Regions from separate parts of the Paenibacillus sp. VMFN-D1 genome, predicted to be linked through region 2. Evidence: predicted binding sites of a transcription regulator. Region 2 holds the regulator's gene; each other region holds the start of a gene.

Region 1 (5,507 bases), on a different contig from region 2:
TTCACGATGTACGGATAACCGGACTCGAGCTGGATCGAAGCGATTTTCGTCAGCATGTCACGGGCGCTCATGACGGTTTTCTTCGTCACCTGGTCATTGGCGAGCAGCTCGTCGTACATTTCGTCCATATCGAGGTCGTCCAGATGCTTGCCGTAGGCTTTGTATACCGAGTAGGGGCCAAAGACCACAAGCGGCTTGTTCTGGGCGGCGAGCTCGTAAAATTTGTTCGGGACAATCAGCCCGATCGACAGCGTCTTGATGCGCAGCTTCTCGTCGGCGTTGATTTTCTTCGAATCGAGGAACTCGATGACATCCCAGCCGAAAATGTTATAGTATCCGGCACCCGAGCCTTTGCGCTGGCCCATTTGGTCGGCATAGGAGAACGCGTCCTCCATCAGCTTCAGCACCGGCATGATGCCTTTGGCCGCTCCGGCCACACCTTTGATCGGTTCGCCGCGCCCACGCAGCTTGGACAAATTGACGGCTACGCCGCCGCCGATTTTGGACAGCTGCATGCAGGTCCCGAGCACGTAGTTGATCGAATTGAGCGAATCGTCCATTTCCAGCAGGAAGCAGGAGACCAGCTCGCCGCGGCGGCTTTTGCCGGCATTGAGGAAGGTCGGGGTCGCAGGCTGCAGCCGCTGCTCGATCATCGCTTCGGCGATACGGAGCGCTTTACCGATATTTCCTTCGCCCAAGTACAGCGCCACGATGGCGACGCGGTCCGGGTATTGCTCCAGGTACTGCTTCTTGTCGTTGGTTCTCATCGCATAGTCCTTGTAGAACTTCGAGATCGCCATGTAGGACTGGAATTGGAAGTCGCTGCTCGCCGTCAGGTTGAACACGGACTCGACTTCGTCGTAGGTGTAATGCTCAAACACGTTCTCATAGTAGTCGTTGCTAATAAGGTAATCCAGCTTCTCGCGCAGGGAGCCGAATTTCATTGTATCGCGCTCCACTTCCTCCATAAAGGCGGCAACCGCCTCCCGGTCTTTTTCCAATTGAAAGTAACCGTCCGATCCGCGCTGCATAATTTCGTTGTTGAGTTCAATATGCTTCAATGCTCCGCACCCTCTCTTTGAAAATCTCCGTATCCCGCATCGTTCCCGAAAGCTCAAACTTGGTGATGACCGGCACATCGTACATCTCCGATATCGTATCCGCGCTTTTGGCGAAACGAGGCCCCCAGTTCCGGTTGCCGCTGGCCGACACGCCGCGAAGCATGCGGTTGTTCTTCGACAGGAAGTTGGACACTTTCTCGGGCACCTGCCCAAAACCCGTTGTATACGTTACGAGCACATAAGGCTCATTCACCTGCTCCTGCTCTTCGATCGGAATGGCTCTCATGTTCAGCTTGTTGATAAAGCGTCTGACATTGCCGGTCTTGGAATCATAGACGATCAGCATGATCCTTCACTCCTGAATAATGTTCTCTGCCGTGGTCACGGGCGTAAAAAAAACGTCTATTTGACGTCATTGAAGATAACCACACCACATATCGTGGTCGTTGTTCTTGTGATCACAGAATGGTTCAGCTTCGCTGAAAATGAAATCCCTTCATCCTAGAACTACAACGAATAGACTGGGATAGAGGGAAAAATATGTTATATATACTATGCCGATGGAAATCAATATGTAGATGATATTTGGCATGTATCAAGAATAATACATCAATATATTGATGTGGTCAAGCCTATGAGAATCATGTTCATGGGCGGCTTGCAGCCTGCTTGACGCCTTGAAAAACAAAAAAACAGGGAGCCCCCCGGCGATCCGTAAGCGGATCGATTCGGGGAGATTCCCTGTTTTTCTTCGGTTCCAAAGCCGCTAATATTTACACGCCTTGGATTGGAGTGCTTTCCAGAACTTTATCGATCAGTCCGTATTCCTGCGCTTCAGCTGCGCTCATGAAGTAGTCACGGTCGGTGTCTTTCTCGATGCGCTCCAGCGGCTGTCCGGTACGTTCGGACAGGATGCGGTTCAAGGTGTCGCGCATTTTCAGAATGCGGCGGGCGCGGATTTCGATATCCGTAGCTTGACCTTGCGCACCCCCGAGCGGCTGGTGGATCATGATCTCACTGTTTGGGAGGCCGAAGCGTTTGCCCTTGGCGCCGGCGTTCAGCAGGAACGCGCCCATGGAAGCGGCCAAGCCTACGCAGATTGTAGATACGTCCGGTTTGATGAACTGCATGGTATCGAAAATCGCCATACCGGCCGTAATGGATCCGCCGGGGCTGTTAATGTACAAATGGATGTCTTTCTCCGGATCTTCGGCTGCGAGGAACAGCAGCTGGGCGATGATAGAATTGGCGACCACGTCATTGACTTCGGTGCCCAGGAAAATGATGCGGTCTTTCAGCAAACGGGAATAGATGTCGTAAGCCCGTTCACCGCGGTTGCTTTGTTCGACGACCATAGGAATATAACTCACGTGGAAAACCTCCCTTAATTGGCTCAAAATAGGTCATTCTATACATACTGTTACCGTATTAACCACATGATAAACAATTTCAAACAAAAAGTCAAAGAAAGTCAAACTCGAGGTAAAAAAAATAGCCATCTGATTGGCTGTGGTACGTTTGGTTAAAAACATAACGTAGAACGGTTGTCGTTCTGCGTTCTCTTCTATTGAAGAAAAATGGCGCGCCCGCGAGGAATTGAACCTCGATCTCAGGCTTCGGAGGCCTACGTCATATCCATTGGACCACGGGCGCAAAATTCAATAGCAAGAGTTATTATATGATAGCTTGCCTCAAAATGCAAGGGTTATGTTATTAAATTTTTTGAATCAGGAAAATGCTGTATAGGAGGAAAGGCTGATGTGAATTATAGTCAGTGGACTACTTGCAACCAGCGCCATTATTGAGTAGAATAGTGGTGGGACTTAAAACGTTGACCCGGGACATTTTGGGGCCAGGGGAGAGAGGGAAGCGAAGTTGCAGGAGTGGAAAGAAATGCGGGATATATTAGAGATACAAAAGCAGCTTCTGCCTGATCTCGTGGACGTTCTCAAGACCAGATATACCATTCTTCATCAGATCATGCTGTCGGAGCTGATCGGCCGGAGAACGCTCGCTGCATCCCTGCATATGACCGAGCGGGTGCTGCGGGCCGAGACGGATCTTCTCAAGTCCCAGGGCCTGATTGAGATCGAGAGCTCTGGGATGAGGGTCAGTGAGGCGGGAAGCAAGCTGCTCGAACAGATGGAACCGATGGTGAAAGTGCTGTTCGGCCTCAATGATCTTGGCGAGAAGATCCGCCAGACGTACGGCTTGCGCAAAGTCGTGGTCGTGCCCGGGGATTGCGAATCGTCGCCGCTCACGAAGCGTGACTTGGGACGCGCGGGTGCCAAAGCGCTGCTTGGCGTCATGAACCAAGGGGACACCGTAGCGGTGACTGGAGGCTCAACGCTCGCCGAAGTGGCGGAGCAGTTGACGCCGCAGGCGGCCGTACCGATGAAGAACAGCTGGTTCGTGCCAGCTAGGGGCGGACTTGGCGAAAGCGTGGAGTTTCAGGCGAATACGATCGCATCCACAATGGCCAAGCGCGTCGGCGCGCAGTACCGGCTGCTGCATGTGCCGGACCTCCTGAGCGATGAAGCGTATCAGTCGCTGGTGCAGGACCGCAACATCCAGGAGATCGTGCAGGCGATTAGGCACTGCCGCATCATCATGCACGGCATCGGGGACGCGATGGAGATGACCCGCCGCAGAAGGCTGGATCCCGCCGCCGTGGAGGAGATCCGGTCGGAAGGAGCCGTAGCCGAATCCTTTGGCTACTATTTCAATGAACAAGGCGTTGTCGTTCATAAAATGATGACTTTGGGGCTGCGGCTGGAGGACATTATGCGGACCGAGACCGTCATAGGCATTGCGGGCGGCCGAAGCAAGGCCAAAGCGATCCATGCGGTGCTCAAATTTGGCCACGAGGACATTCTGGTGGTTGACGAAGCGGCCGCTATCGAGATCTGCCGGGAAATTGGCAGTGAGTAAACAACATTCCTTTTGATGTCATGACAGGTATTTACCTGTTTTGAATAAATAAAATACGAACTTTTGGGAGGACTATTCAATGAGTGTAAAAGTAGGCATTAACGGTTTTGGACGTATCGGACGACTCGCTTTCCGCCGTATTCAAAATGTGGAAGGCATCGAAGTTGTAGCCATCAACGACCTTACTGACGCTAAGATGTTGGCCCATCTGCTCAAATATGATACAACGCAAGGCACTTTCAACGGAGACATCGAAGTTCACGACGGCTTCTTCAAAGTGAACGGTAAAGAAGTTAAGGTTCTGGCGAACCGTAACCCTGAAGAACTTCCTTGGGGCGATCTTGGCGTAGACATCGTTCTCGAGTGCACAGGCTTCTTCACAACGAAAGAAGCTGCTGAGAAACACCTTAAAGGCGGCGCTAAGAAAGTTGTAATCTCCGCTCCGGCTACAGGCGACATGAAGACGATCGTATACAACGTTAACCATGAGACACTGGACGGAACTGAGACTGTAATCTCCGGCGCATCTTGCACAACGAACTGCCTGGCTCCAATGGCCAAAACGCTGAACGACAAGTTCGGTATCGTTCAAGGCTTGATGACAACGATCCACGCTTACACTGGCGACCAAAACACCCTGGACGCTCCGCATCCAAAAGGTGACTTCCGTCGTGCGCGTGCAGCTGCCGAAAACATCATTCCTAACTCCACTGGCGCTGCAAAAGCGATTGGTCTGGTTCTTCCAGAACTGCAAGGCAAACTGGACGGTGCCGCTCAACGCGTACCTGTACCAACAGGTTCCCTGACTGAGCTCGTTACAGTTCTGAATACCAAAGTAACGGCTGACGAAGTAAACGCAGCAATGAAAGAAGCTTCCGATCCAGAAACTTACGGCTACACTGAAGACGAAATCGTATCTTCCGACATCAAAGGCATCACGTTCGGTTCGCTCTTCGACGCTACTCAAACGAAAGTGTTGACTGTTGGCGACCAACAGCTGGTTAAAACCGTTGCTTGGTACGACAACGAAATGTCTTACACTTCCCAATTGGTTCGCACATTGGCATACTTCGCTAAGATCGCTAAGTAATATCGGCCATCCCATAGCGAAAACATCCCGAGCGGAAACAGGCATCCTATGTTTCCGCTCTTTAAAATATAGAATGCATAAATTTTCAGCGGAGCTGAGCCATTCTATGATTGCAAGATCAATGTCCTAACATGCTGAACCACGGGGCTGAGGAGACTGTCCCGTTAAAAATATGGGTGCGGAGGGAAACAATACGATGAACAAGAAGTCTGTACGTGATGTAGAAGTAAACGGCAAACGCGTATTCGTGCGCGTTGATTTTAACGTGCCATTGGAAGACGGCAAAATTACCGACGATACACGGATCCGTGAAACGCTGCCAACGATCAACTACCTGATCGAGCATGGCGCGAAAGTGATTCTGGCCAGCCACATGGGACGCCCGAAAGGCGAAGTGGTAGAATCCATGCGTCTGACACCTGCGG
Region 2 (5,507 bases):
CCAGGTACACAGGATAGATTGCCGGATGGATTGACTTTGCACACAGGTTTTGCCATACTCGTCTTTGAATTCAATGATTGTCAGGACGATGATACTCTGACTGAATTCGCAGGCACATCCTTAATAGGCGAGGTGGAAGCATGGAAATCCGGAATTTACGGGAAGATGAATTTGAGCAGAGCACTCGGCTAAGCGAATATGCTTTTCAATACAAGATGACTCCCGAGCGGAAGCAGCTGGCCAAAGAACGATTTAAACCTGAGCAGGTGTGGGGCATTTTTGACGAAGAGGAGCAACTGGCGGCTAAGCTGGTGTTAATCCCGTTTACGGTATCGGTTCAAGGTGAGAGTTTTCCTATGGGCGGGATTGCGAGCGTTTCCACATGGCCGGAGAACCGCCGGCAGGGTTATATTAAGCATCTGTTGACGCACGCGCTGCAGCAGATGAATGAGAACGGGCAGGTCTTTTCCATGCTGCATCCTTTTTCCTACCCGTTTTACCGGAAATACGGCTGGGAAATGTTCAGCGAGTACAAGAAATATGTCATTTCGACCGATAAATTGCCGGCAAAGGTCCTCACTGAAGGTGCGATTCGGCGGGATATCAAAGACGTGGATGTTCTGGATACGGTCTATGCTGCATTTTCCAAACGTTATAATGGATTAATGGTTCGGACCAGGGAATGGTGGACTCGTTCGGTACTGGACGAGGATGGGCATACCGCGGTATATTATTCGGCATCAGGTGCGCCGGAAGGATATGTTCTTTATAAGGTGGAAAACAAGGAGTTTACCATCGATGAACTCGTTTATGTCACGGATGAGGCACGTCGTGCGCTATGGACTTATATCGCCAATCACGATTCCATGGTGACACAGGTGATCGTCAATTTCATGCCGATGGATGACAGTCTTACATATCATTTGGCCGATCCACGGATTAACCAGGAAATTATCCCATATGGGATGGCCCGTGTCGTAAATATGAAGAAACTCGTCGAAACGTATCCTTTTACAGCCTCCGGCGAGGGGGGATCCGAGCGTCTAACGATTCAGCTGACGGATATGTATGCACCTTGGAATGAAGGCGTTTGGAGCTGGTCGTTCTCATCGGACGGAACCGCATCGGTCTCTCCCCTGGATTCATCTCAAGAACAGCAGGAAGAGGTCCTTAGCTGCGACATCCAGGCACTGACCGTCCTCCTGACGGGGTTCAAACGGCCGGCTGAACTATACCAATCCGGACGAATTGCAGGCAGTGCGAAGGCAGTGAGCATCCTGGAAGCGCGGATCCCCGCCCGACAGACCTTGTTTATGGACTTCTTTTAATTATGGAATAAAATACCTTGCTATACAATTCTATTGAGCAGGGATCCGATCAGAATAATAGCCCTCTGCATACGTTGCAGGGGGTGATTTCGTATCGGTGCGGTATAAAAAGAAGGAGAACGTCAAAAATGAAGATACACCCTCTTGGCAAAACGTGAGAATATGTTATAATTTAGATCAAAGAAAGTCAAAGTCAACGTAAATTCAAATGTATGTTTGTTTACGGTTGAACTCACAATAGTGAATGCGCAAGGTTTAGATCAGTTATAACATATTCACCGGGTTAAGATCCAGATTCGAGCCCACGACCATTGGTTAAGTTTAAAGGAGATGGTTTGGGTATGCGAACGGACTAACGAATGACCATGAAGGTCTTGACGTTTTAACGTAATGGAGGATGAACAATGCGTAATATCTCTGATATTATTGAACAATATCTGAAGGGTATTCTGCATGATAGTCCCGAAGGAATGATTGAAATTCAGCGCAACGATCTGGCTGATCAGTTCTCATGCGTTCCATCCCAGATCAACTATGTGATCAGTACACGTTTCACGCTGGAAAAAGGTTATCTTGTGGAAAGCAAGCGCGGTGGCGGAGGGTATATCCGGATTCAACGGATTGAACTCCCGCAATACTCGGCGCTTCATACGCATCTCCACCAAACGATTGGGGAACGCATCGATCAGAACGTGGCCGAGGGGCTGATCTACCAGTTGGAGGAGGCACGCATCCTGAGCAAACGCGAAGCGAGCATTATGCGTGCCGCAATATCCAGAGAGTGCCTGATGATCAAGCTTCCTTACCGGGATGAGATACGTGCTCGGCTGATGAAGGCGATGCTGATTTCTTTGTTAGGCAAATAGGCTTACGGAGAAAAAGGAGGTACATCGGTATGCTTTGCCAAGAATGTGGGAAGAGACCGGCGACTCTCCATTTTACCAAGATTGTGAATGGTGAGAAGACGGAGTTTCATTTTTGCGAATCCTGTGCCCGGGAGAAAGGGGAAATGATCCCCGGAACCTCTGGCGGATTTTCTATACACAGCCTGCTGTCTGGTCTCATGGACATTGACATGGCCGGCAAAGGGGCGGCAAGCAGCGCCAAGGCTGCTCAATCGCTGAGATGCGAAGAGTGCGGGATGACGTACTCGCAGTTCAGCAAGATCGGCCGGTTCGGCTGCAGCTCCTGTTATAAGTACTTCGGCAACCGCCTGGACCCTCTGCTCAAAAGAGTTCACGGCAGTACCGTACATGTCGGCAAGCTGCCTAAGAGAGGCGGCAGCAAAATTCAAGCCAAACGGAAAATCGACGGCTTGAAGCTCGAGCTTCAGCAGCGTATTCACGAAGAGGAGTTCGAAGAGGCTGCGAAGCTGCGCGACCAGATCCGTAAGCTTGAGAAAGAATTGTCGGAACAGTAAAGTTCACTCGAAGGAGGAGGAATGCGTGATGCCAAATCTCCGGTTTACCGAGAAAGCGCTGAGCGATTGGATGCGCGGCCAGGCCGATGCTTCCGAAATCGTCATCAGCAGCCGGGTTCGGGTTGCGCGCAACCTGCAGCATCTTCCTTTTCCGCTATTGGCCACCCGCCAGCAGTCGGAGGAAGTGCTCAAACGTCTGACGGGTATTCCCAGTGATCACCTTCAGTCTTTTGGAACTTTTTATACCGTGGAGCTCGACCACATCGATCCGCTGGACAAAAGGGTGCTGGTAGAGAAGCATTTAATCAGCCCTAATTTGGCGAATGAATCCCAGAACGGCGCGGTCATCCTCAGTGAGGACGAATCGGTCAGCATTATGATTAACGAAGAGGACCATCTTCGCATTCAATGTCTATACCCCGGTTTTCAAATCCGCCAAGCCTGGGAGAAGGCCTCGAGCATTGACGATAAATTTGAGGAATACATCGATTACGCCTTTGACGATAAGCATGGGTACTTGACCAGCTGTCCAACCAATGTGGGCACAGGCCTGCGGGCTTCGGTCATGATGCACCTCCCGGCGCTGGTGATGACCCAGCAGATCAACCGGATTCTATCCGCCGTTTCACAAGTTGGGCTCACCGTTAGAGGAATTTACGGGGAAGGCAGCGAAGCAATAGGTAACCTGTTCCAAATTTCGAATCAGATTACCTTGGGACAGACCGAGAATGAAATCATCGACAACCTCCACAGCGTCGTGCTGCAGATTATCGAGCATGAGAAAAATGCACGCACGCGGCTTATGAACGATTCCAGACTCCGCATTACCGACCGCATCAAACGGTCCTATGGGATTTTATCCTACGCGGAAGTCATGGATTCGAAAGAGGCAGGGCAGCGTCTCTCCGACGTGCGCCTTGGAGTTGACCTCGGGATTCTTGAGGGACCGTCTATTTCGGTGATGAATGAACTGAATGTGATGACCCAGCCGGGCTTCCTGCAGAAAACCTACGGTCACGAGATGAACACCGAAGAACGCGATATTTACCGGGCGAAGCTCATCCGGGAAACCCTCGGAAAGCGCTGAGCCTTTATGATATACAGCTTTACGATGAAGAACGCAAGTGGAGAAGCGATGATAAAACTCATGGAGGTGCAGGAGATATGATGTTCGGAAGATTTACGGAACGTGCGCAGAAGGTGCTCGCATTGGCACAAGAGGAAGCGGTTCGTTTAGGGCATAACAACATTGGTACGGAGCATATTTTGCTCGGACTGATCCGGGAAGGGGACGGCATAGCCGCTAAAGCTTTAATCGGACTCGGACTTGGCCTTGAAAAAATCCAGGATGAAGTGGAGACGCTCATCGGACGGGGGCAGGAACAGCCGACGAATATCGCTTATACCCCCCGCGCCAAAAAGGTAATTGAGCTGTCCATGGACGAAGCGCGCAAACTGGGTCATACGTATGTGGGTACAGAGCACATCCTGCTCGGCCTCATTCGCGAAGGCGAAGGCGTGGCCGCCCGTGTGTTGAATAATCTCGGCATCAGCCTGAACAAGGCACGCCAGCAAGTGCTGCAGCTGCTGGGCAGCAGCGAGGCTGTATCCAGCCATCACGGCAACCAATCCAACGTCAGCACGCCGACGCTCGACAGCCTGGCCCGTGACTTGACTGCCATTGCCAAGGAAGGCAACCTGGATCCGGTCATCGGCCGCAGCAACGAAATCGAAAGAGTTATCCAGGTCCTCAGCCGCCGGACCAAAAACAATCCGGTGCTGATCGGTGAGCCGGGGGTTGGTAAAACCGCCATCGCCGAAGGCCTGGCGCAAAAAATCATCAACAACGAAATCCCGGAAACGCTGCGTGACAAACGCGTCATGACGCTTGACATGGGATCGGTTGTAGCCGGTACGAAATACCGCGGCGAATTCGAGGACCGCTTGAAGAAAATTATGGATGAGATCCGCCAAGCTGGCAACATCATCCTCTTTATCGACGAGCTGCATACGCTGATCGGTGCCGGCGGCGCGGAAGGCGCTATCGACGCATCCAACATTCTGAAGCCGTCGCTTGCCCGCGGCGAGCTGCAGTGCATCGGTGCCACCACGCTGGATGAGTACCGCAAATATATCGAGAAAGACGCCGCTCTGGAGCGCCGTTTCCAACCGATCACGGTGGATCAGCCGTCTCCGGAAGAAGCGATTCAAATTCTGTTCGGCCTGCGCGACCGCTACGAAGCGCATCACCGTGTGAAAATTACGGATGAGGCGATCGTGGAAGCCGTGAAGCTGTCGGACCGCTACATTTCCGACCGGTTCCTGCCGGATAAAGCGATCGACCTGATCGACGAGGCGGGCTCCAAGGTAAGGCTTCACACGTACACTATTCCGCCGAATCTGAAAGAACTGGAAAGCCGGCTTGAAGATATCCGCAAGGAAAAAGATTCGGCCGTGCAAAGCCAGGAATTCGAGAAAGCGGCCGCCCTTCGCGATACGGAACAGAAGATCCGCGAAGAGCTGGACGTTACAAAGAACCAATGGAAAGAAAAACAGGGCCGTACGGACTCCGAAGTGACGCCTGAGGATATCGCCCAGGTTGTAGCCAGCTGGACCGGTATTCCGGTCAGCAAGCTGAAGGAAGAAGAAACGGAACGCCTGCTGAATATGGAGACCATCCTGCACGAGCGCGTTATCGGCCAGGAAGAAGCCGTCAAGGCGGTCAGCCGCGCGGTAAGACGTTCCCGTGCCGGTCTGAA
Region 3 (5,507 bases), on a different contig from region 2:
CCGCACGATACAGCGACTGGGCGGCGTTGTAGGAAATTTGATAGCCGAACTTGTCGGTCAGCTTCCGCAGGGAGACGAGCGTTCTTCCGTTTTTCAGAATGGCGTCCTTCCCGGGAACCGTCAGGACAAGTGCCTGCTTTCCGCGCGAAATGGTCAGCTTGCCTGCGGCGTACTTCGCCGACGCATTCATTTGGGAAACCGTAGAGGCGACGGGTACAAACAATGTACCGTTATGTATAAGCGGCTGGGGCTGGTCATAAGTGATCAGTTTGTCATTGACTGCGACAAAGACGGAAGCCTTGACGGAGGTTGCCGTGCTGCCTGCGGCCGTAGCCAGCCCCCCTTCTGCCGAAAGGACGGTGCCAAAAATAAGCAGGAATGATAAGAGCCATTTCGAGTAGTGCAACTTCTTTTTCAACATAATCTACCAACCTTTTTCTCTCGGATTTGGCTAAGATGTCGTAGATACGCGAATCTAGTAATCTAGCACCCTTGCATTGTACCCTTCCCGGCTGGCGAGTTCAATTTCAATTCGGTAACAGTTTGATGACTGAATTGGAAGCATTTTGGGGTTGAAGTGAAAAAATAGTTCATATTATTCACTTGACAACGGGATACCGTAAATTCCCGGGTCATTCGGCTGAAAACTGGGACCTTGCAGAAACAGGCGATAGCACTATTGAAAACGTAGCCGAAACTATTGTAGAATTTTAAGAAAAATCATCGGAGGAAATATGCCTAAACAACAAGAACCGCATTCCATTCAGGCGTGGTCTCTGATCAATCGCAAATACTTAGGAAAAGGAATCCGCGTCAAACGCTTCCGCAAGCCATCCCGCTGCCAAATCCGCAACCGCGTGCTGCTGGCTGTCCTGATGGCCAACGATATCAAGCTGTCCCAGCTGGCTGAGGACATTTCGGTTTCTTCCCGGAGCGTGAGCGCCTGGGTATATGAAGGACGGATCCCTGGAAAAAAGAATTTGGACAAGGTATGCCAATACCTGGGCTATCCGCATCACATTCTGTTTAATCATACCGTCACATCCACGAGCCCGATCATCTGTCAGCCATCCTCTTCGCGCTTCATGCGCCGGACGCTGACCCGCTCGCCTGTCAGCAACAAAATACTAACAGGGCTATGCATGGTTCACGACCTGTCCGTCAGCGACGTCAGCGAATGGATGGACATCCATCCCGGAACGTTTCGGAAATGGCTGCACCAAGGGACGCTGCCGTCAGCCAGCTTTCAGGACCGGGCGGAACAGTTTTTCCGCATCCCGAAATTCATTTTGTTTGCCGACTGCATATTGCAGGACGAGGAATCATGACACTTTTGGCTTATTCACCGCATTGATCATACAAGGTACGCCCTGCTGTTACGGAGACATTCCGGACGGCAGGGCTTTTTTCATGCTTCGGGAGACCCGGGGCCTCGGTTTTATCGCAAAAAAGTTTCCGCTAAATGTGCCACACTCTTCGAATGTACATCGATAGACGTATTTCTTTGCCTTCCAGCCGTTTTTTTTCGCCTCAAGCAAGCCGAAAGGCCGAACCGATCCTTCTCTCAAACCTTTTTCTATATACTTACGAAAAATAACTGAAAACCTGTTGACAAGTGTTCCAAGTGGGGTATAATAAGGTCAAAGAAAGTCAAAGTCAGATCAAAGGATCAAACTTGTACTGCATGAACAACCTCTTTAGGAGTTTGACTTTCGGTGCAGCCGTCTTGTCCTGACGGAGTTCTGACTTTTATCCCTTTATGCCGGCGGCCTGCTCCCGTAAGGCGCGGGCAGCCGTTTTCCTGATTAGGACATCCAGATGAAGTATCCAAAGATTGATTATTCCATTAACTAACGAAAGGGGCATGCCTTCATGCGCTGTCAACAATGTAATCATAACCAGGCAACCGTAGGTCTGAGCCTCACTGTCAACCATAAATCCGAGAAATTGTTTCTTTGCGAAGATTGCTATGCCAAAGTAAACGGCGGCGTGCCGTTTGCGGCCGGCTTTGGTCCTTCCGGCAGCTATTCTTCTCCGCTGGAAGATTTGTTCCGCGGCTTCATGCAATCCGGCCAGCCGGTATCCGGCGCGGCGCAGCAGCCTCCGAGAGCAGCCGCTCAAGAAGGCGGACGGCGCGGCGGCGGGCTGCTGGATCAGCTCGGACGCAATCTGAACGACGCGGCGCGCGGCGGCAAGATCGACAACGTCATCGGCCGCGATGAGGAGATCGACCGCGTCATCGAAATTTTGAACCGCCGGAACAAAAACAATCCGGTGCTGATCGGCGAACCGGGCGTCGGCAAGACGGCCATCGCCGAAGGGCTGGCGCTCCGCATTACGGAAGGCCGCGTGCCGGCGAAGCTGCGGAGCAAGGAAGTCTATTCGCTCGACGTCGCCTCCCTCGTAGCCGGAACCGGCATTCGCGGGCAATTCGAAGAAAAAGTCAAACAGCTGATCGCCGAGCTGGAGCAGCGTAAAAATGTTCTGCTGTTCATCGACGAGATCCATCTGCTGGTCGGCGCGGGCTCCGCGGAGGGCTCCATGGACGCCGGCAACATCCTGAAGCCGGTGCTGGCACGGGGCGAGCTGCAGGTCATCGGCGCCACGACGCTTAAGGAATACCGTCATATCGAGAAAGACGCCGCGCTGGAGCGCCGCTTCCAGCCGGTGACCGTCGACGAGCCGACCGCCGAGGAAACGGTCGAAATTTTGAAAGGGCTGCGTCCGAAATACGAGCAGTTCCACGGCGTACGCTACCCGGACGAAACGCTTGAAGCGTGCGTGCGTCTGTCCAGCCGCTATATCCAGGACCGCTTCCTGCCCGATAAAGCGATCGACCTGCTCGACGAATCGGGCGCCAAGCTGAATCTGCGCGCTCCAGTCGGCAGTGCGGACGAGATCCGAGCCCGTCTGGAACAGATCACAATCGAGAAAGACACGGCCGCCCGCGATGAAAACTACGAGCTCGCCGCCAAGCTGCGCGACGAGGAAGCCGAGCTGCAGCAGCGTCTAAACGGGAATGCCTCTGCCGGAGAGGTCCTCGAAGTAACTGTCGAGGATATCCAGAACATCATCGAGCGTAAAACCGGCATCCCGGTCGGCAAGCTGCAGGCGGATGAGCGCGGCAAGATGAAAAATCTGGCCGCCCGCCTCGCAAGCCGCGTCATCGGCCAGGGCGAAGCCGTCGACAAGGTCGCCAAAGCCGTTCGCCGCGGACGCGCCGGACTGCGCAGCGACTCCAAGCCGATTGCGTCCTTCCTGTTCGTCGGGCCGACCGGTGTCGGCAAGACCGAACTGTCCAAGGCGCTGGCCGAAGAACTGTTCGGCAGCACCGATTCGATGATTCGCCTCGACATGAGCGAATACATGGAGCGGCACTCCGTCTCCAAGCTGATCGGTTCGCCACCAGGATACGTCGGTCATGAAGAAGCCGGCCAGCTGACGGAACGCGTACGCCGCAACCCGTACAGCATTATCCTGCTCGATGAGATCGAGAAGGCGCATCCGGACGTTCAGCATATGTTCCTGCAAGTGCTGGATGACGGCCGTCTGACCGACAGCCAGGGGCGTACGGTAAGCTTCAAGGATACGGTGATCATTATGACTTCTAACGCCGGCACGGCCGCCGATAAGAAAATCATGGTTGGTTTCACCGCCAAATCCGAGCAGACCCGCTCGATTCTTGATTCGCTCGGCAGCTATTTCCGGCCTGAATTCCTGAACCGCTTCGACGGCATCGTACCGTTTGCCTCGCTGAAGGAAGAAGACCTCGTAACGATCGTCGACAATATGCTCAGCGAAGTATCGGCTGCCCTGTCGGAGCGCGGCATCTCCCTCGACGTGACCGGCGAAGCAAAACGCAAGCTGGCCGAACTGGGTTACGATCCGGCCTTTGGTGCCCGTCCGCTCCGCCGCGTTATTTCGCAGCATGTGGAAGACGGCATCACCGATTTGCTGCTGGACGACGAAGACGTTAAGGAGATTCGTGTCGAGCTGGAAGCAGACCAAGTTCGAGTCGTTCGCGCATAACGTCCGCCGAATAGCCAACTTATCAGCCTTAATTTAACAAGCTGTCCCTCAACCGCTGCGCGGTGTGGGGCAGCTTTTTTATGTGTACAGACAATCAGGCATCGCACAACACGGCCAGCTTGCCCTTCTCCCTTCGCTGTTCCAGATGCCCGATATATAGCACTATTCCCTCTTCTCCCCCTCACCCTCTGAGCACTCCGAAACGCGCAGCCATGCCTTTCGACCGTGAAACATAATGAAATGTTCAACGAAAAAACCCGTCACACGGCCACGGACGGACGCCGCACATAAACGGAGGATGCCGGGCATACTAAGCCGACAACCACATTCCACGATAAATAGGACATAAGAAATATATTTTCCGTTTCATAAATTTAACGTTGACGTTAACGTTAGTCAGGATTACAATGGGTAATGTTACCCGGGAATCTTTGTGGGAGGAAGGAAATGGATGAATATAAAATCGACGATGTCGCCCGAGAGTGCGGCTTGACGAAGCGAACGATCCGCTATTACGAAGAGATCGGCGTTTTTCCGACCCCTGAACGGAGCGAAGGAGGCACCCGCCTCTATACCCGCGAGGACATCGAGTACTTGAAGAAGATCGTCAATGCCAAAGAAATTCTCGGTTTCAGCCTGCAGGAGCTGGTTTCGTACTTATCCGTATCGGACGCTTACAAGCTGCACCACCAGACCTACCATGACATGACCAGCCGGGCTCATCGGAGGCAGCAATTGACCCATATGAGCGAGATGCTGGAAGAACAGCTTCAGATGCTGCGCACCAAAGTGGAAAAAATGCGCCTTATGCAGCAGGAGCTGGAACAGACGCAGACACGGCTGGATGATTTCATCCGCAAATTCGACGAGGAAACCGATTCCCAGGAAAGCTGAAGCCGCTGCACGTGTCTATGCAAGGGCGTCGACAGACGTTTTTTTGTTGTGGAGATTCATGAAAATTTGAAAATACATGATTCATCAAAATGGAGGTAATGTTACTTATGAAAACCAATGCTTCGCAGCCTCTTGAGCTGGAACAGCGACAAGGTGGGCTGCTGTCCCAGCCGAAGGCGGTATGGGCGATCGCTTTTGCCTGTATCATCTCCTTTATGGGCCTCGGCCTGGTTGACCCGATTCTGCCGGCCATCGCCGAGCAGCTGCACGCATCCAAGAGCCAGGTTTCGCTCCTGTTTACGAGCTACAACCTGGTAACCGGCGTAGCAATGCTGATTACCGGCGTCATTTCCAGCCGGATCGGCATCAAGAAGACGCTGCTGACCGGGATGCTGCTCATCGTCATCTTCGCGGCGCTGGGCGGCCTGTCGAACTCCATCGGCGGCATCGTCGGTTTCCGCGGCGGCTGGGGACTCGGCAACGCCCTCTTCATCGCCACCGCGCTGTCCGCGATCGTCGGGTTGTCCACGTCCGGCACCGCCAAAGCGATCATTTTGTACGAAGCCGCGCTCGGTCTCGGGATT

What was found. Region 2 encodes CtsR, which represses protease genes until heat stress. Its sites were predicted from a motif close to ATGGTCAATAAAGGTCAAACA; they were not measured.
Region 1: clpP (ATP-dependent Clp endopeptidase proteolytic subunit ClpP) is a predicted target of CtsR. The motif match lies at 2,519-2,539, and genes of this name have one in related genera.
Region 3: C7820_RS19615 (ATP-dependent Clp protease ATP-binding subunit) is a predicted target of CtsR. The motif match lies at 1,637-1,657, and genes of this name have one in related genera.

Annotation. Positions count from the first base shown of each region.
Region 1 covers NZ_QRDU01000003.1:604,658-610,164, reverse strand. The annotation lists gene nrdE (class 1b ribonucleoside-diphosphate reductase subunit alpha) at 1-1,061, opposite strand, end outside; gene nrdI (class Ib ribonucleoside-diphosphate reductase assembly flavoprotein NrdI) at 1,048-1,407, opposite strand; gene clpP (ATP-dependent Clp endopeptidase proteolytic subunit ClpP) at 1,835-2,431, opposite strand; tRNA gene C7820_RS23650 (tRNA-Arg) at 2,640-2,714, opposite strand; gene C7820_RS23645 (sugar-binding transcriptional regulator) at 2,955-3,992, shown strand; gene gap (type I glyceraldehyde-3-phosphate dehydrogenase) at 4,072-5,082, shown strand; gene C7820_RS23635 (phosphoglycerate kinase) at 5,279-5,507, shown strand, end outside.
Region 2 covers NZ_QRDU01000010.1:556-6,062, forward strand. The annotation lists gene C7820_RS32170 (GNAT family N-acetyltransferase) at 141-1,328, shown strand; gene C7820_RS32175 (CtsR family transcriptional regulator) at 1,733-2,194, shown strand; gene mcsA (protein-arginine kinase activator protein McsA) at 2,224-2,748, shown strand; gene mcsB (protein-arginine kinase McsB) at 2,777-3,835, shown strand; gene clpC (ATP-dependent protease ATP-binding subunit ClpC) at 3,913-5,507, shown strand, end outside.
Region 3 covers NZ_QRDU01000002.1:891,078-896,584, reverse strand. The annotation lists gene C7820_RS19625 (polysaccharide deacetylase family protein) at 1-421, opposite strand, end outside; gene C7820_RS19620 (helix-turn-helix domain-containing protein) at 735-1,328, shown strand; gene C7820_RS19615 (ATP-dependent Clp protease ATP-binding subunit) at 1,873-4,029, shown strand; gene C7820_RS19610 (MerR family transcriptional regulator) at 4,477-4,923, shown strand; gene C7820_RS19605 (MFS transporter) at 5,031-5,507, shown strand, end outside.